DNA from 4 places in the Aquamicrobium lusatiense genome. Region 3 is predicted to be linked to each of the others. Evidence: riboswitches for the same ligand, from Rfam matches in the RefSeq annotation. Region 3 holds a riboswitch; each other region holds the start of a gene.
The links. Region 3 has a riboswitch for cobalamin ahead of metE (5-methyltetrahydropteroyltriglutamate--homocysteine S-methyltransferase). Riboswitches for the same ligand answer to the same signal wherever they lie in the genome.

Region 1 (5,893 bases), 380 kb from region 3:
GATGCCGAGCGGTCCCCCGCAAAGCACGGTGCGCTCGTAATCGAGGCCGGACATCAGCACCTCGACGCCCCTGCCTTCCTCGCCAAGAACGTTCTCGAAGGGCACTTCCACATTTTCGAACACCAGTTCGCCGGTGTTGGAGCCGCGCATGCCGAGCTTGTCGAGCTTTTGCGCCACCGAAAAACCGGCAAAGCCCTTTTCGATCAGGAAGGCGGTGATGCCGCGCGATTTCCGCTCCGGATCGGTCTTGGCGTAGACCACCAGCGTGTCGGCGTCCGGTCCGTTGGTGATCCACATCTTGGTGCCGTTGAGCACGAAGCGGTCGTTCTTCTTCTCGGCCCTCAGCCGCATCGACACCACGTCGGAGCCCGCACCGGGCTCGGACATGGCCAGCGCGCCGACCGCAGCGCCCGAACACAGCGCCGGCAGGTACTTTTCCTTCTGGGCGTCGGTACCCCAGCGATTGATCTGGTTCACGCACAGGTTCGAATGCGCGCCGTAGGAGAGAGCGACCGAGGCGGAGGCGCGCGAAAGCTCCTCCATCGCCACCACATGCGCCAGATAGCCCATGCCGGTTCCGCCGAAGGCCGGGTTGGCGGTCATGCCGAGCAGGCCGAGCGCGCCCATTTCGCCCCACAGATGGGCAGGGAATTCATTGCTACGGTCGATTTCCGCCGCCAGCGGCGCGACCTTTTCCTGCGCGAAGCGGTGAACGAGGTCGCGAAGTGCCGCGACGTCTTCGTCAAGCCCGAAGTCGAGTGCCTGCGTGTACATGCTGTGTCTCCCGGTTCGTGGTCGCCCCGACAAGGCGCATTGTCATGGAAAGATAGGTCTGCGTCACCCCTTCCACCGAAAGCCGCTCGTCCGGCCGGAACCAGACGATGACGCCGGTGATCATCTGGATCACCGCCATGGCGGTGAGCCCGATGTCGTCCAAATCGAAGACGCTGGCTTCCGCGCCGTCGCGCAGGATGGCGCGCAGCTCTTTTTCGTAAGAAGTGCGCAGCCGCAGGATGAAGGTCAGCCGTTCGGGTGAGAGGCTGCGCAGCTCCATGTTGGAAATATGGGTCTGCGAACGCCGTTCGATATGGAAGGCGATGTGGTTTGCGACGAAGGTGGCAAGGCGCGTGGTGGCGTCCGTGGTGGCAGGGCGCGCCTCGCTCCATGCGCCGAGCAATGCCTCCATGTGCTCGCGCATCAGGGTGAAGAGCAGGTCTTCCTTGGTGGGAAAGTAGCGGTAGAGCGCCGCCGCCTGGACGCCGACCCGCGCCGCAAGCTGGCGCATGGATACAGCCTCGTAGCCATGGCGCGCGATCAGATCGACGGCCGCCTCGCGGATCGCCGCTTCCGTTCTCTCGCCATCCGATCCTGCAGTGCGTGCCATCGGGTTCCTCCACTCCTTTAATAAAACGCACGTTCAATTAATTCAAGAGGCAGACAAGATCATGAATAGCAGGGGATAGCAGGTCGATTGTGAACTCAGTTGTGGTTGTCAGGCCGCGAGCGTCCCTTGCCGAGCACCATTCCTGCCGCGGCTAAGGCCAGCCCCAACCCGGAAAAGGCGGCGAGGCTCGGCAAATGTTTGGGAATATCGCTCCATACGGGGCGAACCACGCTGGCCGTATCGAAGGTGTCGGCGCTGTACTGGCATAGCACGAAGGAGGATTCCTTGCGCACCATGTCCGCATCGATGCGCGACACGAGATCTTCGACCGCCTCCTTGTTGGCCGATGTTTCACGCATGTGGGAAAGTAGTTCGCGCGCGGCCGACAGATAGGCGTGGGCGCATTCGTTGAAGGGGCTTTCCTCGTCGGCCAGTGTGCCGGGAACCAGACCCCACAGGCAATAGGTGTACTGGATGTTGCCATAGTTCAGCAGGCGCACGAAGGTGTCGTCCATCTGCCGCTCCTGCGCGGCCAGTTTCATGATGTCGCTGCGGTAGTCGGCGATCACCGCCATCTGCCCGTGCGACAGGCTGGCGATCGGAATGCCCTTGATTTCTTCCGGGTTGAAGCGCCGGTGCGCTTCGGCCTCTCTGCTGGCAAAACCCGTCGCTGCAAGGGCAAGAACAAGCGCGGCACGCGCCAGAGGAGAAGCGTGCCGCGCCTGCATATCTCAGGCCGTCCGGCCGCGCTGGCGGGTCGCCAGCGCACGCTCGGCAACCGCGCCGAAGCCGAGCCCGATCACCGTCCACAGCACCGCATGCATGCCGAGCGAGGAGGTGCGGAAATGCCAGATCAGATCGGCCGAATAGCCTTCTGGAATCTCGTTTACCGTCGGCAGCGCATACTGGGCAATGGCGATGATGGCGAGGAAGGCGAGGCCTCCGACGATGCCGGCATTCCAGCCGCCCAGCTGGCTCCACAGTCGCCGCGCCAGCGCAACGGCGATCACGGCCGCTATGATCGAGACGATCAGCATGACGAAGAACAGCTCGGTGCGCTCGCCGATCGTTTCGGGATTGCCGACGGCCGGCGGCGTCGCCGGATATTTCATGGCTGGGGCAATCACCACGGCGATGAAGGCGGCGATCGCCAGCAGGCCGGCGGTGGCGCGGGGCGTGAGCGTGACGACACGCCCGTAGACGAAGGCGAAGACCAGCGCGAACAGCCCGCCGATGGCGGCGCCATAGACGACCGAACCTGTCAGCAGGCCAAGTCCGGCCTGCGTTTCGCGGCTGACCAGCTCTTCCTCTTCCTCGGCCGGTTCGCCGGAGGCTGCGGCCGCCGCTTCTTCATAAGCGATGGCGGTGTCGATGTGAGGTTCGCCGAACACGCGGGCAAAACCGAATGCGAAGAGACCAGCGAGGACGCCGATCAGCATCCCGCGAAGCAGAAGATTTCCAACCATGGCGCTGTTCTTTCAGTGGCAGGGGAAGCCGAGGAGGTGACGCGCGTCATGAACAAATTCATGCGTGCTCAGGCTTGAGAACAGGGTCGTTGCCCCTTCTTCCGCGCCGATGAAATAGATGCCCAGAATCATGAGCAGGCCGCCGAAAATGGCCCATGGCATGATTTCGCGAACCGGAATAGGAACCGGCCGCACGTCTGGTGCAAAAGTAATGTCGGACATCGTGCTTCTCCCTGGGATCCTGCGTCCCGTTCATGCAAGCTGGGGAGACGAACCAAGGTCTGACTTCCGGCACTCCTGCCGGTCACAGTGGCGCGACCGTGCTGGATTTTCACCAGCTTCCGGATCCGTAACCTTTGCCGAAATTACCCGCCGTCCTGTATGGCTGTCAATTGAACTGAAGGGGAGACGCGAGAGAATATGACAGGACGCCTGACCCTGATTTGTTGTGGTGCGACCGCCGCTTTGCGCCGCAATGCCTTTCATCGGGATGAACCGTTGGAGCAGAAATCGCTCTCTCAGGCGCAAAGGCTGGCCACTCAAATCCCGGATGCGGATCGTGTCTGGCACGGGCCGGAGCTCATGGTTCTGGAAACGGCGAATGCTCTGGGCCTGAAGGGGGAGCCTGTCGCGGCGCTGGCCGACCAGAATTTCGGCTTGTGGGCCGGCCGCAGGCTTGCCGAGCTCGATCCGGCGGAACTTGCCGCATGGATGTCCGACCCGGATGTTGCACCGCACGGCGGCGAAACGCTGAACGATCTGCGCCGGCGTATCGCGGCTTTTCTGAAGGAAAACCTCGGCCTTTCGGGGCATACGCTTGCAATCACGCACCCCGCAGTCATTCGTGCTGCCGTCTGCGAAGTGCTTGGCGCGCCATCGCAGGCTTTCCGGGCAGTAGATGTTCAGCCTCTCAGCCTGACCCACTTCACCAGCGATGGCCGTCGCTGGGCTCTGCGTATGGTCTCCCGATGAACAGCCAGCCTATCCCGCGCGAGCGGCGGCCAGTGCTTTCGGCAGTTCCTCAGCCAGAATATCGAGCTCGTGGTCGAGCCCGACGCTGATGCGGACACAGCGATCAAGCCCGGCCACCATCGGCTTGCGGATGAACACCTCACGCGCCAGCAGGTTCTGGAGCACCTTCAGCGCAAAAGCGCCGTCCCTGCCGCAGTCCACGGCCACGAAATTGGTGGCGGAGGGCAGGGCGTCGAGCCCATTTTCCGCAGCGATCGCGGCGATGCGCTGCCGTCCGGCTTCCACCTTGCGCACCACCTCTGCCAGCCATGCCTGATCCTTGATCGCGGCCTCGCCCGCGATCTGCGCCATGCGGCTGACGCCATAGTGATTACGGATCTTCTCGAAGGCGGCGATAACCGCCTCTTCTCCGATGGCATACCCGCAGCGAATGCCTGCAAGCCCGTAAGCCTTGGAGAAGGTGCGCATGCGCACCACGTTAGGGCACGAAACATCGATTGCCGGCAGGGCGGAAGCCGGCGCCAGCTCGCAGTAGGCCTCGTCGAGAATGAACATGGTGGTTTCGGGCAGGGCTTCGACAAAGCGGTTTATCTCGTCGGCATCCCACCAGCTTCCCATCGGATTGTCGGGATTGGAGAGATAGACCAGCCGGGAATTTTCCCGGCGCACCGCTTCCAGCAACCCGTCAAGATCTTCGCGGTCATTCTTGTATGGCACCGGCACCAGCCTGCCGCCGACGCTGGCAATATGGAAATTGAACGTGGGATAGGCGCCAAGCGACGTCACCACCGGTTCGCCCGCGCCCACATACATGCGTGCGATCAGCCCCAGCAGCCCGTCTATGCCTTCCCCGATCACGATGTTCTCAGGTTTCACGCCATGATGGGCTGCGACCGCGACTTTGACGTCGTGATTGTCCGGATCGCAATACATCCACATGTCGGGCGCGGCCTCGGTCATACTGGCGATGACGCTAGGGGAGGGACCGAAGCTGCTTTCATTGGCGCCGATCCGGGCACGGAATTTCTGGCCGCCTGCGCGCTCCTGCGCTTCCGGCCCCACGAACGGAACGGTCGAGGGCAGGGCTGAGATAATGGGCGTGAACGGCGGATAGATGGGCATGGCGATCCAGTCGTCAAAACGGTTGCGGCCGAAACGGGCTGCATTCACACGGCGGGTGCTTTTCAAGGCAACCGCACATCTTGAATAGCAAGCCCGGATGTCTCCAGCGCAAATAGCCCCCGAGACCTCACACAATGCTTTAAGCGCAGCCGCAGGCGCGGAGCAAGGTCCCCTGTTCCCTCACGCCGGGCAAAGGCTTCCGTAGTTACCTCTTGGGAGCGATGTGTGATTTTGAGGCTCTGCCGGGGGGGCGTGGCTGGAGCAACTGCTACGGAGCGGATCCGGCATGGCGGGTCGCCTGAAAGGCATCTCCGCCATGCCGCATGTCTGGGCATGTCGCTCCCTTGTCGCCCACACCGGTTACATCTGGCCATCAGCAACGGCGCCGCAGCATCAATGCGGATCAGAACATGGCCGGGAATCTATGCGGTCACGGAGCCAGTGCGCTTGCGCAAAGCTTGTTGCCTGTGGGGTCACGAAGATAGGCCAGATATAACTTCCGGCTTCCGACTTCGCGGATACCGGGCGGGTTTTCGATCGACGTTCCCCCGTTTTCAACCCCCGCCGCGTGCCATGCATCAACCTCATCGGGCGACGAAAGGGCAAAACCGATCGTGCCGCCGTTGGCATGGCATGCGGAATCTCCGTTGATCGGCGCCGTAATCATGAAACGAGGCCCGCCTTTGCTGTAAACAACGCGCCCCTTCGGATCGATCGTACCTGCGGTGCCACCTGAAGCGGTGAAAATGGCATCATAAAACTTTTTGGATTGCTCGAGATCATTCGAGCCGACCATGACGTGACTGAACATGCGTTTCCTCCTGAATGATTGTGACCTAGCCCGATTCCAGACAGATCGGAAAGCACCATCTGGCCACCCTGCTCAGATGCAGGAGGCAAATATGAACAAGGGCTGGCTTTCACCGGAGAATCTGAGGCTTATGCCATA
Region 2 (5,893 bases), on a different contig from region 3:
GCCGCCGATGCCGGCAATCGTCACCGTCACCGCACCCGTCGAGGCACCGGCGGAGATGCCGAGCAGATAGGGGTCGGCCAGCGCATTGCGCAGCAGCGATTGCAGCACGAGGCCGGACAGCGCCAGCCCCGCGCCACAGGATGCGGCCACCAGCGCACGCGGAAGGCGATAGTTCCAGATGATGCCCATGTCGATCGGATCGAGCGGATAGGCAGCACCCAGAACCTTGTTGGCCAGCGTCTGCACCACGATGGAGAGCGGAATGGGCGTCTCCCCGATGCAGGTGCCGGCAAAGACCGTCGCCGCCATGGCGACGAGCCCCGCAGGCCAGCGCCACCACAGGCGCGCTACGGAAGGCCGGCCTGCGGTGGTAATGGTCACCTGGCGATGCCCTTTTCGACCAGCGCGTCCGCCAGCACCTCGATGCCGGAAACCGTGCGCATGGTGGCGTCCATGGCATGGGCGTCCATCACCACGATGCGGTTGTTCTTCACCGCATCCATCTGGCTGGCAACCGGATCGCTCTTCAGGAATTCGAGCTTCTTCTCGAAGTCGTCGGCAGGGAAGCGGCGGCGATCCATTTTTGCGATCACGATCAGCGTCGGGTTGGCCTTGGCGATGGTTTCCCAGCCCACGACCGGCCATTCCTCATCCGATTCCACGATGTTGCGGATGCCGAGCTTGTCCAGCATGTAGGCCGGACCGCCCTTGCGACCGGCGACATAGGGATCGATGTTCATGTCGGCGCTGGAGAACCAGAACACGGCCGACACGTCCTTGAGATCGAGTGCTTTTGCGCGCTCGACCGCATCCTGCTCGCGCTTGACCAGATCGGCGACGACTTCCTCGCCCTTGTCCTGCACGTCGAAGATTTCGGCAAGCTCGCGCACGCCCTGATGGATGGTTTCGGTCGAGAAGGCGGCGGTGCGGGTGCCGTCGACGCCGACCGAGTTGTCCTTGGCCACGCAATCGGCAGGCATCACATAGGTCGGGATGCCGACCTCGTGGAACTGCTCGCGGGTGGCGACGATGCCCTCCGGCCCGACATGCCAGATGAACTGGACGGCAACGACGCCGGGCTTCTTCGCCACGACGCTTTCGAAGCTCGGGTCGTTGTCGGCAAGGCGCTCGACCTTGTCGTTGATCGCCTTGTGCTCGGGCAGAACGTCGGTGAACCAGACGGAGGTGCCGGTCACCTTGTCGCCCAGGCCAAGGGCATAGAGCGCCTCGGTGGCGGCCTGTCCGACGGTTACGCTCGTGGCTGGAGCCTTGTCGAAGGTGATCGTCTCACCGCAGTTTTCCAGCGTGAGCGGGTATCTGGTGGGTTCAGCGGACGCATGGGCCGTGAGCAGCGCAAGGCTGGCGGCGGCAAGTGCCAGACGCGGGAAGGTCATGACGCGAAGTTCTCCGATCGGTTTGCGGCAGGGACCGAAGGCTTCGGGTCGGGACGGCAATGGAAAGCCGCGCATCGCCACGGATGCGCAATAGAGCCCGTACAGGCAGGGACGGCTTCATCGACAACCTCTCCCGGGCACCCCGCCCGGCACATTCAGTTCCAGTTGTCGGCAGGTCTCCTGACTGACGGGTCACCGTCCCTTCCCCACCTTCCCGGGCCGAAGCCCAGTGGCATTTCGGGGAGAGGACTCAACCGCCTACAGTTGCGGGGGCAGTTTCGTTTCGCAGGCCTTTTTGAAGCCTACGGCGAATTCCCTCTTCGTTCCTTGCGGAAACCGACACCTGCTCGTATCGCATGTGCGTCAGGCTTTTCAAGCTATTCGTCGCGCCTTCCCCAGAGCCTTTTGCGGCCCCTGTCGGGGGAAGATCACAGCTTGCAAGCCCGCTCCTGCCTTGACCCATGATGAGGCTGAAAGAGCTGCCGGATGCAGTTGTTGCAGGGAGAGAGGCTCTGACGCTCGCCGGCCTGTGCGAGCACCCTGCCGATCTTGCCGTGGGTGGCACGTCCGGCACGGAGACGCCCGATTTGGGCGCCTCCCGCTGCGGTAAAGCCCTTCAGGTGCTGTTTCGTGATCTGCTGATCTCAGAACCTGTAGTTCAGCCCGACCTTGATCATGTGGAAATCGAGAGCGTTTGAGGCATTGCGGCCGTTCACGGTGCTCGAACTGCCCGGATGGTTGGTGGTCGTCGTCTCATAGATGGGCTTTTCATAGGGCGTGCAGAAGCTCGGATCCATGTCGCACAGCCATGCCATGCTGGGGTCCTGCGAAGGGTCGACCGTTTCATATCCGACGACGGTGGTCGTCGAGGTAGTATAATCCTTGCCTGTGCCGGCACGGGCATTTCTGAACCTGAAATCTTTCTTGCCGAAGCGGCTGTAGGTATAGTCGGCCTTGATCGACCAGTTGTCGTTCAGCGCATATTCGAGACCGCCGCCGATGGTAAAGCCGGCGCGTGTGGCGGCGGCCTTCTCGACGGAGAAAACGGTCGTTTGCGTACCGTTGGGGAGGGTTTCATCGGCCTGGTCGGAAATGTACTGGTCGCGCCACTGTGTTTCGCGGGCGAGCGCCAGTCCACCCGAGGCATAGGCCATGAAGCGGTTGCTGAAAGCGTAGCCGATCTTCGGGCGCAGGCTGGCCATCCAGTCGATGTCGTAGCTCGTATAGGCATCGGCATGGCCCTTGGCCGCCAGAACGGGATCGGTGGACAGAACCTTCTTCGATCCGGTGATGTTGTAGGTCTTGCTCCAGTCTCCCTCCAGACCGAACACAACCCCGTTGTCGAGCTGCCAGTTGTAGCCGGCCTGTACGCCGAACATGGCGCCGTTGAGCTTGAGATCCGCCGATTCCCGGGCAGCGATGGTGCTGTCGGAACCGTCGAGCGTCGTCGTGGAGCCCCATGTGCGGCCGAAGGCGCCGCCGGCATGCACGCCGGCATAGAGCCCGCTCCAGTCGATGGCCGCAGCTTCGCCACCGCGCGCCGCGCCGTGGCCGCCCGACAACCCGGCGAGCGGATTGCTGAACGGCTGGAAACTCTGCTCGCCACCGAAGGATCCCGTCAGGCTCGCATAGAAAGTCCGGCCCGGTCCCGGCTGCGTAACAAGGCCAAGCGGATCGACATAGAAGCGGTCGAACAGGTTCTCCACGCGCACCGCAGCGGTCAGGTCCTCGGTGATCCTGTATTCGGCGAAGACATCGACAAGCGTGTAGGGCTTCCAGTCGACAAGGGAGATGAACTCGCTGGCGCCCTGCGCGGTCACGTCGCCATGGCCGATGGCGCGGGGGCCGACATGGGAAATGCGCCCGCCAACCGTAAGCTGATCTTCGAGCAGCTTCTGCGACAGCGTCAGGTCGATCGTATATTCCGGCTGCACATGGTTGGTGGCATAGTCGCCGTAGAGCGATTTGTTCTCGCAGGTGCCGGCGGTGCGGCAATACTCGACGTTGAGGAAGTAGTTGGCCGAGAGATCGGCCGTGAAACCGCCGATCTCGTAGCGGCCGGAAAGCTCGATGCCGGAGAACTTCGCCCGGTCGATGTTCTCGATGTTCAGCGTCAGCGGCCCCGAGCCGTTACGGACCGACCGTGCGATATAGTCCTTCACACCCCAGTTGAAGTAGCCGAGCTTGAGCATGCCCCGGTCTTCGCCGGTCAGCAGACCGTCACGGGTCAGGTTGGTGCCGACTTCCCAGTTGCTGGAGCGCTCCGGCTTCACATCGGCGTTGGCGACCACGCTGTTGAAGGCCGAGACGGATTCGATGACGCTGGGTGCGCGCATCGTGTTGGAATAGTTGACGTAGAACTGCGAACCGTCGAAGGGCTCCAGCGTCACGCCGACGGATGGGCTGAACCCGCCATCATTGGTGCGGAAGCCGAGAACCCTGCTCTCGATGTCCTCGCGCTCATAGGGATCGTAACGATCCTTCGACCAGAAATGCGAATAGCGAAGCCCGGCGTTCAGCGTTGCCCAGTCGACCGGCTTCCATGCCGCCTTCGCATAGATTGCGGCTTCGTGGCGAATGGCGTCACGCGCGGTGTTCCAGGCTTCCAGCGCCGCCGTGTGGCGGCTGCCGCGCGTATCCTCGCCGCGATAGGACAGGCCGTAGCTGAGATCGACATCGCCATAGCCGGTCGAGAATTTCGACAGGTTGGAGAGATCGGCACCCCACATGTCGGAATCGGAGCCGACCCGGAACCCGGCAGGCAAGCCGATCTGTTCGGGCGTTACGCCGCGACCGCCGCGGATCGGGTTGCGCAGTTCCAGATGCGTCCAGTAGAGATTGCCCTTCAGGTCGAAAAGCTCGTTATCTTCCGGATTCCAGCGATAGCGCGCGGTTACGGTGTCGAGGCTGGTGCCCGACGTCTGCGCCTGCTGCTCCGACTGCCCGTGCTTGCCGATCAGCCGCGAGGCGAGCCGGTCTCCGGCTTCGCTGCGATAGCCGGTATAGCCGAGCTGTAGGGTGTGGTCATCGGCAAAGCGTGCGGTCAGCTTGGCCAGCCAGGATTCCGTCTCAAGCTGGGTGTTCAGCACCTCCTCGCCGGCGCGATAGTTCACAACCCCGTCGTTCTCATAGTAATTTTCCCAGTAGGTCGTGCCGTTGGGATTGCAGACGCCGTTGGGACACCATTGTTGCCGGCCCTTGTTGACCGGATTGGCGGAAGGCCCGTGCTTGCCTGCGTGATAGTTGCCCTGCTTGCGGCGCGCATAGCCGGCAAGAAAGTCGAAATCCTCGCCCTTGTAGGCGCCGATAACGCTGCCGGCGCCGCGTGTCGGCGAAAGCAGGGAAGGCTTGTCCATCCCGGTTTCCGAGGCTTTCGGAACTTCGCCGGCAGGGTCCCACGGTGCAAAGGGCCACTGATAGCCTGCCTTGTCACCGGCATGGGGCTTCGACGTGTTGGTGCCGATCTCGCCCTTGACCCTGACGCCCCAGGTGTTGCCCGGCTTGACGATATCGTCGGCATTCACGGTGCGCATGGCAACCGAGCCGGCATTGCCCCATGAGGCGGTATCCGCACCCTTGGTGACGTCGATGCCGGCGATGAAGTCTGGATCGACATAGGTGCGGTTGGAGACGCCCTGATAGCCCTGATAGACGGTGACGGCGTTTTCGGCGCCGTCGATGGTCGTGGTCACGCGGCCCATGCCCTGCATGCCGCGAATGTTGACGTCGACGGCGCCGGCGCCGTTGCGCGCCTCGCCTGACATGACCCCCGCCGTACCGCGGAACATGTCCGCCGGGCTGGAGCCGCGAAAGCGCTCGATGTTTTCGCCCTCGATATGGCTGGTCGCGGCTGCCGTCTCATAGGGGCTGTAGGGCGAGCCTTCGGCATTGCCCTTGACGTCGATGGTGGCAAGAACCATCGAGCCATCGGAGGGCTGCGGCTCGAAAGCCTCTGACACACGATCCACAAGCGTTGCGGTCGCCGGTCCGGTAAGGCTCACCCGGATGCCGGTTCCGGCAAGCATGGTCTGCAATGCCTGCGCGGGCGACATCGCGCCCGAGACTGCCACCGAGGTCTTGCCGCGCACGATTTCCGACGTGTAGCCGACCTGCCAGCCGGAGGCGCGGCTGAACGCGCTGAGTGCCCCGGAAAGCGGCTGAGCGGGAATGGAAAAACGCACCGTCTGCGCCGCGGTGGTCGAGGTCGACTGGGCGAAGGAAACGCCCTGCAGCAGGATCAGCGAGGATACCAGAACGGTGCTTGCCAGCAGGAGCCGGACCGGCGCTTTGCCCATGGCTGCCGTTTTGGCGCGAGCCATTGCTGCGTGCGGTGCCGGACCAGTGCGATGCCCCATGAGGAGAGTTCCTTGCGTCAGAGTAGATGCGGCGATTTTTCCCTGCGGAAGAGCGCCTCGAACATCTGACGAACGAGCTGGTCCGATCTCACAAAAAAACTTGAGTAATCAGCGAAGAATTATGATTCCGCCGGGCAAACGCGT
Region 3 (5,893 bases):
GCGCTGTGTCCGTTTTGCTCGTCCGATGCGGACTGGCCGGACGACATCATCGTCGTCTATCTGGACCGGGCGCAGACCTTCGAGCAGGCAAATGCCACCATCGAGGTCTCCGGCAAGCTCGAAGTCGGCTCGTGGACCGATCCGGATACGGGTTTCGTCAGCCTGCTGCGCATCGTCAACGCCGATTTCCGAAGGGTTTAGAGTGATGCAGGCTCTGTCAATCGAAGGGCTTCAGGTCCGTTATCCGGGACTTCCCGTGCCAGCGCTCGATTTGGCCGGGTTGCGGCTGGAAGCCGGGGAAATGGTTGCTCTGGCGGGGCCTTCGGGGTCGGGCAAGACCACCTTCATCAACATCGTGACGGGCATGGAGCGGGCAGGAGCCGGCCGCGTGGTCTGGAACGACGAGGATATAGCCGCGCTGCCGGAAGGCGGGCGCGATCGCTGGCGGGCCCGCAATGTCGGCCTCGTCATGCAGGATTTCCATCTGTTCCCCGGCCTTTCGGCCGAGGCCAATGTGCTCTTGCCGCAGCGCCTGTCGCACCTGCGCCTGCCAGACGGAATGCAGGCGCGGGCCCGCGACCTGCTGGCGCGGGTCGGTATCCAGCGCCCCGATCAGTTCGTCGGCACGATGTCGCGCGGCCAGATGCAGCGCGTGGCTGTGGCGCGCGCTCTGGTCGGCCGTCCGGGCGTGATCGTGGCGGATGAGCCGACCGCGAGCCTCGACGCGGAAGCCGGCGCATCCGTCGCCAGCCTGCTGGTCGATTTGGCCGAAGAGGCGGGCTCCACGCTGATCGTGGCGAGCCATGACGAGCGGCTGATCGGCCGCATGAGCCGCACGCTGCGGCTCGAAAACGGCCGTCTGGCTGCATGAGGATCTGATACCGGATGTTTCATTTCATTCTTGCCGACCTGCGCCGCAACTGGATCGGTGCGCTCATTCTCGCCTTGCTGATCGCGCTGGCGACGGCGCTCGGCGTGTCCGTTACCTTGCAGGAGCGCGCATTGCGGCTTGGCAGTGCCCGCGCCGCCGCGGCCTTCGATCTGGTCGTCGGCGCGGCCGGTTCGGAAACCCAGCTTATCCTGTCGTCCATCTTTCTCCAGCCAGCACCGCTGCAACTGCTGCCGCCGGCGACATTGTCGGCCCTGCGCGCCGATCCGCGCGTTGAAAACGCCATCCCGGTGGGTTTCGGCGACTTTGTGGGCGGCTATCCCATCGTCGGCACCACCGGCGATGCCGTTGCCATGCTGGGCGGACTGGCCGGGGGCGAGGGCTTCAGCCATCTGGGCGACGCCATCGTCGGCTCCCAGGTGACGCGGGATATAGGCGACAGCTTCCACCCCTTCCATGGCAGCGTGGGTGAGGCGGGCGAGGTGCATGCGCATGTGGAATACCGCGTCGTCGGCCGCATGGCGCCAACCGGCACGCCGTGGGACCGGGCCATACTGGTGCCGATCCAGTCCGTGTGGGCCGCACATGCCGACCACGATCACGAGGCGGAGACGGCAGGGCTGGCCGCCGTAGCTCACGTTCCGCACGATCACGGGCACGACCACGGGCCGGGCTTCGCGGGCGATCCGGTTGACGAGGCCGCGTTGCTGAGCGCCGACAATCCGGGCGTGCCCGCCATTCTGGTCAAGCCGAAGAGCATTGCCGATGCCTACAATCTGCGCCAGCAATACCGCACCGAAACGACGCTCGCCGTCTTTCCCGGTGAGGTGCTGACCCGGCTTTACGGAACGCTCGGCGATGCCCGCCGCGTGCTCGGCTTCGTGGCCATGGGCGCGCAGGGGCTTGTCGGTGCCGCCATTCTCATGGTGGTGGCGGTTCACGTTCTCCAGCGCCGGCGCCAGATCGGCGCCTTGCGGGCCTTCGGCGCGCCGCGGCCTGTGGTGATGGGTATGGTCTGGCTGGAGGTCTTCATGCTCGTCGCGGCAGGCGTCATTGCCGGCTTCGCGATCGGCTATGCAATCGTGCGGGCAATCTCCTCGCATCTGGCCAAAAGCAGCGGTGTCGCCATGCCGGTCGAATTCCAGACGGCTGATCTGTGGACGCTGGCCGGCCTGTTGCTTGCCTGTGCGATTGCAACTTTGCTGCCCGCGCTGATCGCCTATCGCCAGAGCCCGGCGCAGGCATTGCGCGCCTAGCAAGAGTATTGCCAGTAAAGCAAATCACGATATAAACATTTCTTTATGTGATATTGACATCGTTTGTCGAAACGCCGAGATTGAAGGCGTCGTGGTTCTTCGGGGCGGACTTTTGCCCCGAAGCTAAGAGGGAAGCCGGTGCCTTCCATGGGAAAGCCGGCGCTGCCCCCGCAACTGTAGACGGATAGCCTTGCGTCCATTCAGGTCACTGGGGTGAAAGCCCTGGGAAGACGGACGCAGGCGATGACCCGTGAGCCAGGAGACCTGCCATGACGAAAACACGTCCACGGGCGGGGTGTCCCGGAGGCCATGATATGCCCGTATCGTGCGGGTGTTGACGGCTGCCTTGCGCATCCGCCCCAACCATCGGGGTTTATGGAATGGCCAAATCGAAAGTTTCCGTCGCAACGCTCGGCGTGCCGCGCATCGGCCGCCGCCGCGAACTGAAGTTCGCACTTGAAAACTACTGGTCGGGCAAGGACAGCGCCGAGGCGCTGCTCGAGACGGCCAGACGTCTGCGCGCAGACAACTGGCGCCTTCAGGCCGAAAAGGGCGTCACGCGCATTCCGTCCAATGATTTCTCGCTCTACGACCATGTGCTCGACACGGCCGTCATGGTCGGCGCGATCCCTCAGCGCTATGGCTGGACCGGCGGCGAGGTGCCGCTCGACACCTATTTCGCCATGGCGCGCGGCAGTGAGGGGGATGCCGGCTGCGGTCATCCCGGCCATGTCCATTCCACCTCGGCGCTGGAGATGACCAAGTGGTTCGACACCAACTATCATTACATGGTGCCCGAGCTGGCGCCTGATCAGGAATTCGTGCTGGCCACCACCAAGCCGGTCGATCATTTTCTTGAGGCAAAGGCGCTCGGCATCCACACGCGCCCGGTCGTGCTCGGGCCGGTGACCTTCCTCCGGCTTGCCAAGTCCGGCGGCGAGGAGTTCGATCTGCTCTCGCTGCTGCCCAAGCTTCTGCCGGTCTATACCGACCTGCTGAACCGCCTGCACGCGGCCGGCGCGGACTGGGTGCAGATCGATGAGCCCTGTCTGGTTCTCGATCTCGAAGCCGGCGAACGCGCCGCCCTCGAAACCGCCTACAATCATTTCGCCACGGAGGTCCCCGCGCTCAGCCTGATGCTCGCCACCTATTTCGGCGCGCTTGGCGACAATCGCGACCTCGCCGCTTCGCTTCCCGTGTCGGGACTTCATGTCGATCTGGCCCGCGCGCCGGAGCAGATTGAGGCCGTTGCGGCAAAACTGTCCTCCAACACAGTGCTGTCACTCGGGGTGATCGATGGCCGCAATGTCTGGCGAGCCGATCTCAATGCCATACTGGACTATCTGAAGCCGGTGGTGGAGGCGCGTCCGCTCGATCGTATCGAGATCGCGTCATCCTGCTCGCTGCTGCATGTTCCGGTCGATCTGGAGCTTGAAACGGCGCTCGACGCGGAGCTGAAATCCTGGCTCGCCTTCGCCACGCAGAAGCTCGACGAACTGGTCGTGCTGGGGCATGCGGTGTCGGAGGGCCGCGCCGGGGTTGCGGATGCCCTGCAGGCATCGGCCGACGCCATTACCTCGCGCCGTAAATCTCCGCGCGTGCACGACAGGAAGGTGGGCGACAGGCTTGCTGCCGTCACCGGGGCCATGGAACGCCGCAAGAGCACGTTCGCCGAACGGCGTGAAAAGCAGTCCGGCAAGCTCGATCTGCCGAAATTCCCCACCACCACCATCGGCTCGTTTCCGCAGACGGCCGAGGTGCGCAAGGCACGCGCCGCCCACGTCAGGGGCGAACTGAGTGCTGCCGACTACGAAGCCTTCCTGCGCAGGGAGACGGAAACCGCGATCCGCTGGCAGGAGGAGATCGGTCTCGACGTGCTGGTCCATGGCGAGTTCGAGCGCAACGACATGGTGCAGTATTTCGGCGAGCAGCTTGCCGGTTTCGCCTTCACGCAGGCCGGCTGGGTGCAGAGCTACGGCTCCCGCTATGTCCGTCCGCCCATCATCTACGGCGATGTCTCGCGCCCCGAACCGATGACGGTGCGCTGGTGGCAATATGCGCAGTCGCTGACCGACAGGCCGGTCAAGGGCATGCTCACCGGCCCGGTGACCATTCTCAACTGGTCGTTCGTGCGCGACGACATTCCGCGCTCGCAAAGCTGCCGCCAGATCGCTCTGGCGATCCGCGACGAGGTGGTCGACCTTGAAAAGGCAGGCGCGGTCATGATCCAGATCGACGAGGCAGCGCTGCGCGAAGGCCTGCCGCTGCGCAGGGCGGACTGGAAGACCTATCTCGACTGGGCGGTCGGCAGCTTCCGGCTGGCATCGACGGGCGTGGAGGATGCGACCCAGATCCACACCCATATGTGCTACTCGGAGTTCAACGACATCATCGATGCTATCGCGGCGATGGATGCCGACGTGATCTCCATCGAGACCTCGCGCTCGCGCATGGAGCTGCTCGATGCCTTCCGCAATTACAAATATCCGAACGAGATCGGGCCGGGCGTGTATGACATTCACTCCCCGCGCGTTCCGCATACGGGAGAGATGACGGACCTGCTCAAACTGGCGCGCAAGCGCCTGTCCGACAGCCAGATCTGGATCAACCCCGACTGCGGCCTCAAGACCCGCAAATGGGAAGAGGTGAAGCCGGCGCTGGTCAACATGGTGGCGGCGGCGCGCGAATTGCGGGCGCTGGCAAGCTGATGAGATCGTCGTGCGTTCACTCGGACGCACAAAGGACGATCTGAATTATCGATGCTGTGGAGGCCCGCCGCCGGACTTGCCGGCTGCGGGCGCGTATTCTCAGACCCGGCCCACTGTCATCGGGCCGGCTACTTCAGAGTTGTCAGGCTTCGATTTCCAGCTCGCCCAGCGGCCTTGAACAACAGGCGAGGATATAGCCTTCGGCGATTTCGTCATCGAGGATGCCACCATTGTGGTTCATCTCAACCTGGCCGGAAATCTTCCTCACCTTGCAGGTGCCGCACAGACCGAACTCGCAGGCGGCTGAAATGCGCACGCCGCTGGCGCGTGCCGCCTGCAGGACGGTCTGGCCGGGCAGGCATTCGCCGTCTACCTCCGACAGGCTGAAGTGCACCGGCACAACCTCCTGAACCGGGGCCGCCTGCTCGGCGGCTTCCGTCTGCGCCTCGGCGAAAGGCGGGGATACGGGCTCCACCGGCGGCGCGCCGAAGCTTTCCTGATGATAGAAGGCCATGTCGAAACCGGCCTGCTGCAGCATGTCGCGCACGGCACGCATATAGGGTTCCGGCCCGCAGCAGAATATCTCGCGCTCATGGAAGTCGGGTGCGAGCAGTGGCAGGCGCACCGCATCCACGCGTCCCATATGGCCGGACCAGCCTTCGCGCGGAGAGCGCTCCTCCACGATGAAGGCCAGCGACAGGCCGGGCATCCGCGAATTCAGCAGTTCCAGCTCCTTGCGGAAGATGATGTCTTCCGGCCGCCTGGCGCAGTTGACGAAGGTGACGTCGGTGCCCGGCGCGCAGTCGCTGAACCAGCGCAGCATCGACATCATCGGCGTGATGCCCGATCCCGCCGACAGGAACAGATATTTGGCGCCCGGATGGGTGTGATGCGAAAAATCGCCGCCCGGCCCATAGGCCTTGAGGCGCGCGCCGACGCCAAGATTGTCGAACATCCAGCGCGTGCCGATGCTGTCCGCCTGGGCCTTGACCGTGACCGAGATGGAAAACGGCCGCGACGGCGACGACGACAGCGTGTAG
Region 4 (5,893 bases), 1.4 Mb from region 3:
CCAGCGTGCCATGCGCGCCGACATGGACGATGGCATGGGCATCGAGCCCCTTCTGCATCCACAGCCCGAAGGCGACCAGTTCATGGCGTGGGGGCAGGGTGGGGTCGTGGTAGTCGGCCCGGCGGTCCTCGGAGCGGCCGCGATCCGGGGCGAGGGCTACCGTGACGTTGCCGAAACTGGCGGCCCGGAAGGTAAAGCTGGGTTCGGCGGGTTCGCCCCATGCGTCGAGGACGGCCTCGCGTGCTTCAGCGGGCAGGTGGGCGAAGTGCGTCCTGTAATGCTCGGCGGCAATGCCGTGGTCGCCACCGTCGAGCATATCGAGCAGGGCGCGCGGCGATTGCGGAATCCGGTCAACGGCATAGCCGGCATGCTTCAGGTCATGCAGCATGGCGAGCACGCTGTTCGGCACATCGAGACCCACCGCATATCCGGTGCGGCCGGGCGCGCTCGGATAATCCGGGATGAGGATGACGACGCGCCGTTCGGCTGGCGGCGCGGCGCGCAGCCGCAGGAAAGCGGAAAGCCGCCGCGCCACCTGCGCTACGCGGTCGGGCACCGGCTGGTTTACGTTGGCGCACAGGCCGAGTGCGGCATCGACATCCGCCTCCGCCTTGAAGGAGATCGCGCCCGCCATGATGCGCCCGTCGAGTTCCGGCAGCACGGCGTGCATGGCGAGGTCGGCGGGCGTAAGGCCGCGCTGGCCGCTTTGCCAAGCCTCGCGTTTCGTCGTGGCGACGATCACCTGAAACACCGGAATGCCGGTGCGGTCGAACAGGGTTTCCGCACCCGGCTCGGCGCCTGAGGCAAAAGCCGTGGCGGTAACTATGGCCGTCGGTTGCAGAGCTGCGATTGCCTGCTCGACGAAGCCGAGAGAGGCTGCGTCTTTCAGGCTGGAGACGAAGATTGGCACCGCCGCGATGCCGGTAAGGCGCAGTTCGGCGGTCAGCGCATCGATGGGGGCGACGTCGTTCGCCAGCAGCATGGAGCGGTAGAAGAGGATCGGCACGGCGGGTGCGGCGCTCTCGTCCGCGATCTGCGGTGTCTCGACCACGCCCGATCCGGGCTCATAATAGCCGGCTCTCGGCACGGGTTCCGGAGCAGGGGCCTCGGCCTCATGGCCGGCAAGGTTTGCGAGACGCCGCACCAGCGCCTGCATGTTGGCCGGGCCGCCCTCGCGGAAATAGCCCAGCAACAGGGAAAGTTCCTCGCGCGGCAGGGTGGAAGCCTGCGCCAGCCGCTCGTCCTCGTCGCGGCATTCGCCGGGCAGCAGTGCCAGCCTGATGCCTTTGGCGCGGGCGATGGCGGCAAGCTGGTCGCAGCCGTAGCGCCACCAGTCATAGCCGCCCAGAAGCCGCACCAGAATGACCTTTGCGTGGCTGGCGACGCTGTCCACCCACAGATCGACGGACATGGGATGGCGCAGGTCGCGCAGCGCGGCCAGCCGCATGGAGGGCAGGCGATCCGCCTCCGCCTTCCACGCGGATGCAAGCGCCGCCAGATCGCTGTCGGTGAAGGACAGCGCCACCACCTCGCCCGGCGTCTGGCGCAGGTCGACCGGCTCGATAACGTCATCGAGCGAGGCGGAGGTGGTGGTCAGGATATGCATGGTTCAATCCTGATGAGCGGCGCGCCTGCCGTGTTCAGCCCGCCAGTATCTTTTCGATCGCCGGCTGGTCGAGACCTTTCAGGCCAATCACCACCAGCCGCGAACGGCGCTCGTCCTGCGCCGTCCAGGCGCGATCATAATAATGATTGACGCGCGGACCAACAGCCTGAACCAGAAGGCGCATCGGCTTGCCCGCCACGTCCACGAAACCTTTGACGCGCAGCACGTCCTGCTGCTCGGCTGCAGCGGCGATGCGGTGGGCGAGGTCCTCGGGATCGGTGACGGAAGCGATGTCGACGATAAAGGTGTCGAAATCGTCGTGCTCGTGATCGCCGACGCCATCATGATGCGACTTGCGGTTTTCGATGTCGTCCTCGACGGCGAGGCCGAGGCCGAGCAGGATCGAGGGATCGACCTTGCCGTGCTCGGACGGAACCACCTTCACCGCCGGTCCGATATGGGCATCGACGATCCTGCGGGCGCGATCCGCACCAGCTTCATCGAGCAGGTCGTTCTTGGAGAGGATGATGAGGTCGGCGCAGGCCACCTGATCCTCGAAGACTTCTTCGATCGGGTCGTCATGGTCGAGCGACTCGTCCTCTGCGCGCTGGGCGGCAAGCGCGTCCATGTCGGAGGCGACCTTGCCCTCGGCAAGGGCCGGACCATCGACCACGGCAATGACGCCGTCCACGGTGACGCGGCTTTTCACCGTCGGCCACTGGAAGGCCTGCACCAGCGGCTTCGGCAAAGCGAGGCCAGAGGTCTCGATCAGGATGTGATCGACCTTCGGCGTGCGCGACAGGATCTGGTCGAGCGCCGGCACGAAATCGTCGGCAACCGTGCAGCAGATACAGCCATTGGCCAGTTCGACGATGTTTTCCTCGGGACAGGTGTCGATGCCGCAGCCTTTCAGGATTTCGCCATCGACGCCGACATCGCCGAACTCGTTGACGATGAGGGCGAGGCGCTTGCCTGCGGATTGTTCGAGCAGGTTGCGGATCAGCGTGGTCTTGCCGGCGCCGAGGAAGCCGGTGACGACGGTGCAGGGCACGCGGGTGGCGTTTGTGGTCATGATTGGTCCTTCAGAAGGGTCAGGGGAGGAATGCGCGCGACAAGGCCGCGCTTGAGTGAGTCGGGGCGGCCGCGCCACGGAATTTTTCCGTCTTCGGCGTTGGCCAGCTGACACGCGCCGGTCACCAGATCGGCGCCGCTGTCCTCGGCGAGGTCGCCGAAGACGTAGCTCCATGCGCCATCGTGCAGGATGGAGGCGCTGAGGCGGCGCTTGCAGTTGCCGAGGCATTCCACCGTGCGCACCTCGACCGGCTGGCCGGCGGCGGCACGGCGCGCGTCCTCGGCCAGCTTCTCACCGGCGCGCGGATGCGCATCCGAGCCGCTGGCGTCGCGGCAGGAAATGCAGACGATGATCGTGGTGCCGCTGGTCCGGTTGCCGGACTGGCCGGTTTCGCAGGCGGCGGGATTGCTGTCCAAAATACGCTCCTTGCCCGGGAAACCCGCCAGGCTTGCGGCTTTTCTCGTACAGACGGCAGGTCTCCTGGCTTGCGGGTCATCGCCCTGATGCCGCCTTCCCGGGGATCACCCAGTGGCTGCCGGCAAGGACTCGTCGCTTACAGTTGCGGGCACAGCCGCGGAGTCGGGAAAAATCCCTCACCGCGTTCCCTCTTAGCTCCCCTTCTTTGAAAGAGGAGACCGTCGCGGGGATTTAGGCTCGGGCGGGTCGCACTGTCAACGCGCGGCGATGGCGACCAGCGCAGGTCCGAGGCTGCCAGCCGGGGTGATTTCCATGCGGTCGAGCTGCAGCCACTGGCGCATCTGGTCCAGCTCTTCGCAAAGTGCGGCGGCGGTTTCAGGCGGCGCGTCAGGTTCGGCATAGGCGGCATGGACGCGCAGAGTGCCGGCGGGGCGGTCCGCCTTCAGGTCCACGCGCGCCACGATCCGGTCGCCAAGCAGGAACGGCAGGACGTAGTAGCCATATTGCCGCTTTTCGGCCGGCGTGTAGATCTCGATGCGGTAGCGGAAGCCGAACAGGCTTTCGGTGCGGTCGCGTTCGAACACCAGCGGGTCGAAGGGGGCGAGCAGGGTGCGGGCCTCGATCCTGCGCGGCAGGCGCGCGTCGCGATGCAGATAGGCTTGCTTGCCCCATCCTTTGACGGTGACGGGAATCAATTCCCCTTCCTCGACAAGATCTGCGATGAGCGGAGCGGTCTCCGTCGCGGCAAGTCGAAAGTAATCGCGCAGGCAGGCGGCGGTGGCGATGCCGTGGGCGCGCGCGGATATGCGCAGCAATTCGCGCTGGGCATCTGCCGCAGAGAGAACCGGCAGGTCGAGGACCGCCCGGGGCAGGACGCGTTCCGGCAGATCGTAAACCCGCTCAAACCCGCGCCTGTGGGCGGTGGTGATTCTTCCTGCCCAGAACAGCCATTCGAAGGCCATCTTTGCTTCGCTCCAGCCCCACCAGCCGCCGGAGCCCTTGTGGCCGTCCATGTCGGAGGCTGCGAGGGGCCCGCGCGTTTCAACTTCGCGAAATATCTCCGCGATGAAATCCGCCCGCTCGCGGCCGAACCTGGCCAGTCCGCGATACATCTCCTCGCCGCGCTCCGCCCTTTCCATGCGCCATCGCAGCAGCGGATAGGTCTCCAGCGGCAGCAGCGAAGCCTCATGCGCCCAGTACTCGAAAAGCTGGCGCTTCGCTCCCGGACGGGCCGCGTCGTCGAGCAGCGAAAGCGGGTAGGGGCCAAGCCGCGAATAGAGCGGCATATAGTGCGCCCGCACCACGGCGCTGACCGAGTCGATCTGGAAAAGCGCGGTGCGTGAAACGACACGGGAGACGTGCCGGCGGTCGGGTGCAATTTTTGCGCGAGGCGCGCCGAAGCCCTGCGCGGCCAGCGCAATGCGTCGTGCAAGGGCAGGGGAAATGGTTTCCTTCATATGATCCAAGCCTATCTGGAGTCATGGTTTACAGCAGCCCGATTCCTGCACGCTACCAGCTAAACCCCGGGAATACTGTCAGGACTAAAAGTGGAGTAAAAAGTGAAGGAAATCAAAGATGATCAGTTTTGTCGCAGATAGTGTGCAGTGCAGCGTTTTGAACAAGGTTTGACTTGCTTCGGCCATCCGCCTGCGCTAACCCTCGCCGCGTTGCAGCATGGGGCCGAAGAGGTTCCAGGGCAAATCTGTCACGCTTCCGTAACAGGGCCGGCTGCGCTAGTCTCAGGCGGATCCGCCGCCAACGGAAAGTTGCAGCATGAACGAGTTGCTAAGTTCGTATCTGCCGATCGTCATCTTTATCGGCGTGGCACTGGTGATCGCACTGGCGCTGATCGTGGCCCCCTTCCTGGTGGCCTATCGCGACCCCGATCCTGAAAAGCTGTCGGCCTATGAGTGCGGTTTCAACTCGTTCGACGATGCGCGCATGAAGTTCGACATCCGCTTCTATCTGGTGTCGATCCTGTTCATCATCTTCGATCTGGAGGTCGCGTTCCTGTTCCCGTGGGCGGTTTCGTTCGGCGATATCGGCATGCTCGGATTCTGGTCGATGATGGTGTTCCTTGGCGTTCTCACCATCGGCTTCATATATGAGTGGAAGAAAGGGGCGCTGGAATGGGATTGATCAGCGATTCCGGCACGCTTGTCGCGCCGCAGCCTAAGGGTATCCTCGATCCGCGTACCGGAAAGCCGGTCGGTTCGGATGATCCTTTCTTCATCGGCATCAACGACGAGCTGGCCGACAAGGGCTTTCTCGTCACCTCGACCGAGGCGCTCATCACGTGGGCGCGCACCGGCTCGCTGATGTACATGACCTTCGGTCTGGCCTGCTGCGCCGTGGAGATGATCCATAGCGCCATGCCGCACTACGACAGCGAGCGCTTCGGCATCGCGCCGCGCGCTTCGCCGCGCCAGTCCGACATCATGATCGTGGCCGGCACGCTCACCAACAAGATGGCTCCGGCGCTGCGCAAGGTCTACGACCAGATGCCGGAGCCGCGCTACGTGATCTCCATGGGCTCCTGTGCCAATGGCGGCGGTTACTATCACTATTCCTATTCCGTGGTGCGCGGCTGCGACCGCATCGTGCCGGTCGACATCTATGTGCCGGGCTGCCCACCCACGGCCGAGGCGCTGCTCTACGGCATTCTTCTCCTGCAGAAGAAGATCCGGCGCACCGGTACGATCGAGCGGTGATGAAATATGAGTGAAGCACTCACAGAGCTTGCCGCCCACATCACATCAAGGGGTGGTGTTGAGGTCCTGCACAGCGAGCTTGCCTAT

Region 1: it holds a riboswitch for cobalamin, as region 3 does, so the genes downstream of both, HNR59_RS08540 (CbtB-domain containing protein) here and metE (5-methyltetrahydropteroyltriglutamate--homocysteine S-methyltransferase) in region 3, are expected to answer to the same signal.
Region 2: it holds a riboswitch for cobalamin, as region 3 does, so the genes downstream of both, HNR59_RS20160 (ABC transporter substrate-binding protein) here and metE (5-methyltetrahydropteroyltriglutamate--homocysteine S-methyltransferase) in region 3, are expected to answer to the same signal.
Region 4: it holds a riboswitch for cobalamin, as region 3 does, so the genes downstream of both, HNR59_RS13275 (DUF1636 family protein) here and metE (5-methyltetrahydropteroyltriglutamate--homocysteine S-methyltransferase) in region 3, are expected to answer to the same signal.

What each region holds. Positions count from the first base shown of each region.
Region 1 covers NZ_JACHEU010000001.1:1,785,525-1,791,417, forward strand. Annotated here, with positions in the region: gene HNR59_RS08520 (isovaleryl-CoA dehydrogenase) at 1-774, opposite strand, end outside; gene HNR59_RS08525 (TetR/AcrR family transcriptional regulator) at 743-1,384, opposite strand; gene HNR59_RS08530 (hypothetical protein) at 1,480-2,112, opposite strand; gene HNR59_RS08535 (CbtA family protein) at 2,116-2,850, opposite strand; gene HNR59_RS08540 (CbtB-domain containing protein) at 2,863-3,072, opposite strand; adenosylcobalamin (AdoCbl) riboswitch at 3,120-3,201, opposite strand; gene HNR59_RS08545 (histidine phosphatase family protein) at 3,271-3,822, shown strand; gene HNR59_RS08550 (pyridoxal phosphate-dependent aminotransferase) at 3,832-4,944, opposite strand; gene HNR59_RS08555 (VOC family protein) at 5,375-5,755, opposite strand.
Region 2 covers NZ_JACHEU010000008.1:41,282-47,174, forward strand. Annotated here, with positions in the region: gene HNR59_RS20155 (FecCD family ABC transporter permease) at 1-309, opposite strand, end outside; gene HNR59_RS20160 (ABC transporter substrate-binding protein) at 378-1,394, opposite strand; cobalamin riboswitch at 1,548-1,750, opposite strand; gene HNR59_RS20165 (TonB-dependent receptor domain-containing protein) at 2,039-5,713, opposite strand; gene HNR59_RS20170 (FecR family protein) at 5,858-5,893, opposite strand, start outside.
Region 3 covers NZ_JACHEU010000001.1:1,406,449-1,412,341, forward strand. Annotated here, with positions in the region: gene HNR59_RS06740 (hypothetical protein) at 1-201, shown strand, start outside; gene HNR59_RS06745 (ABC transporter ATP-binding protein) at 206-871, shown strand; gene HNR59_RS06750 (ABC transporter permease) at 886-2,145, shown strand; cobalamin riboswitch at 2,221-2,431, shown strand; gene metE (5-methyltetrahydropteroyltriglutamate--homocysteine S-methyltransferase) at 2,526-4,853, shown strand; gene HNR59_RS06760 (FAD-binding oxidoreductase) at 4,996-5,893, opposite strand, start outside.
Region 4 covers NZ_JACHEU010000001.1:2,766,694-2,772,586, reverse strand. Annotated here, with positions in the region: gene cobN (cobaltochelatase subunit CobN) at 1-1,606, opposite strand, end outside; gene cobW (cobalamin biosynthesis protein CobW) at 1,641-2,678, opposite strand; gene HNR59_RS13275 (DUF1636 family protein) at 2,675-3,094, opposite strand; cobalamin riboswitch at 3,132-3,333, opposite strand; gene HNR59_RS13270 (winged helix-turn-helix domain-containing protein) at 3,350-4,552, opposite strand; gene HNR59_RS13265 (NADH-quinone oxidoreductase subunit A) at 4,869-5,234, shown strand; gene HNR59_RS13260 (NuoB/complex I 20 kDa subunit family protein) at 5,225-5,806, shown strand; gene HNR59_RS13255 (NADH-quinone oxidoreductase subunit C) at 5,813-5,893, shown strand, end outside.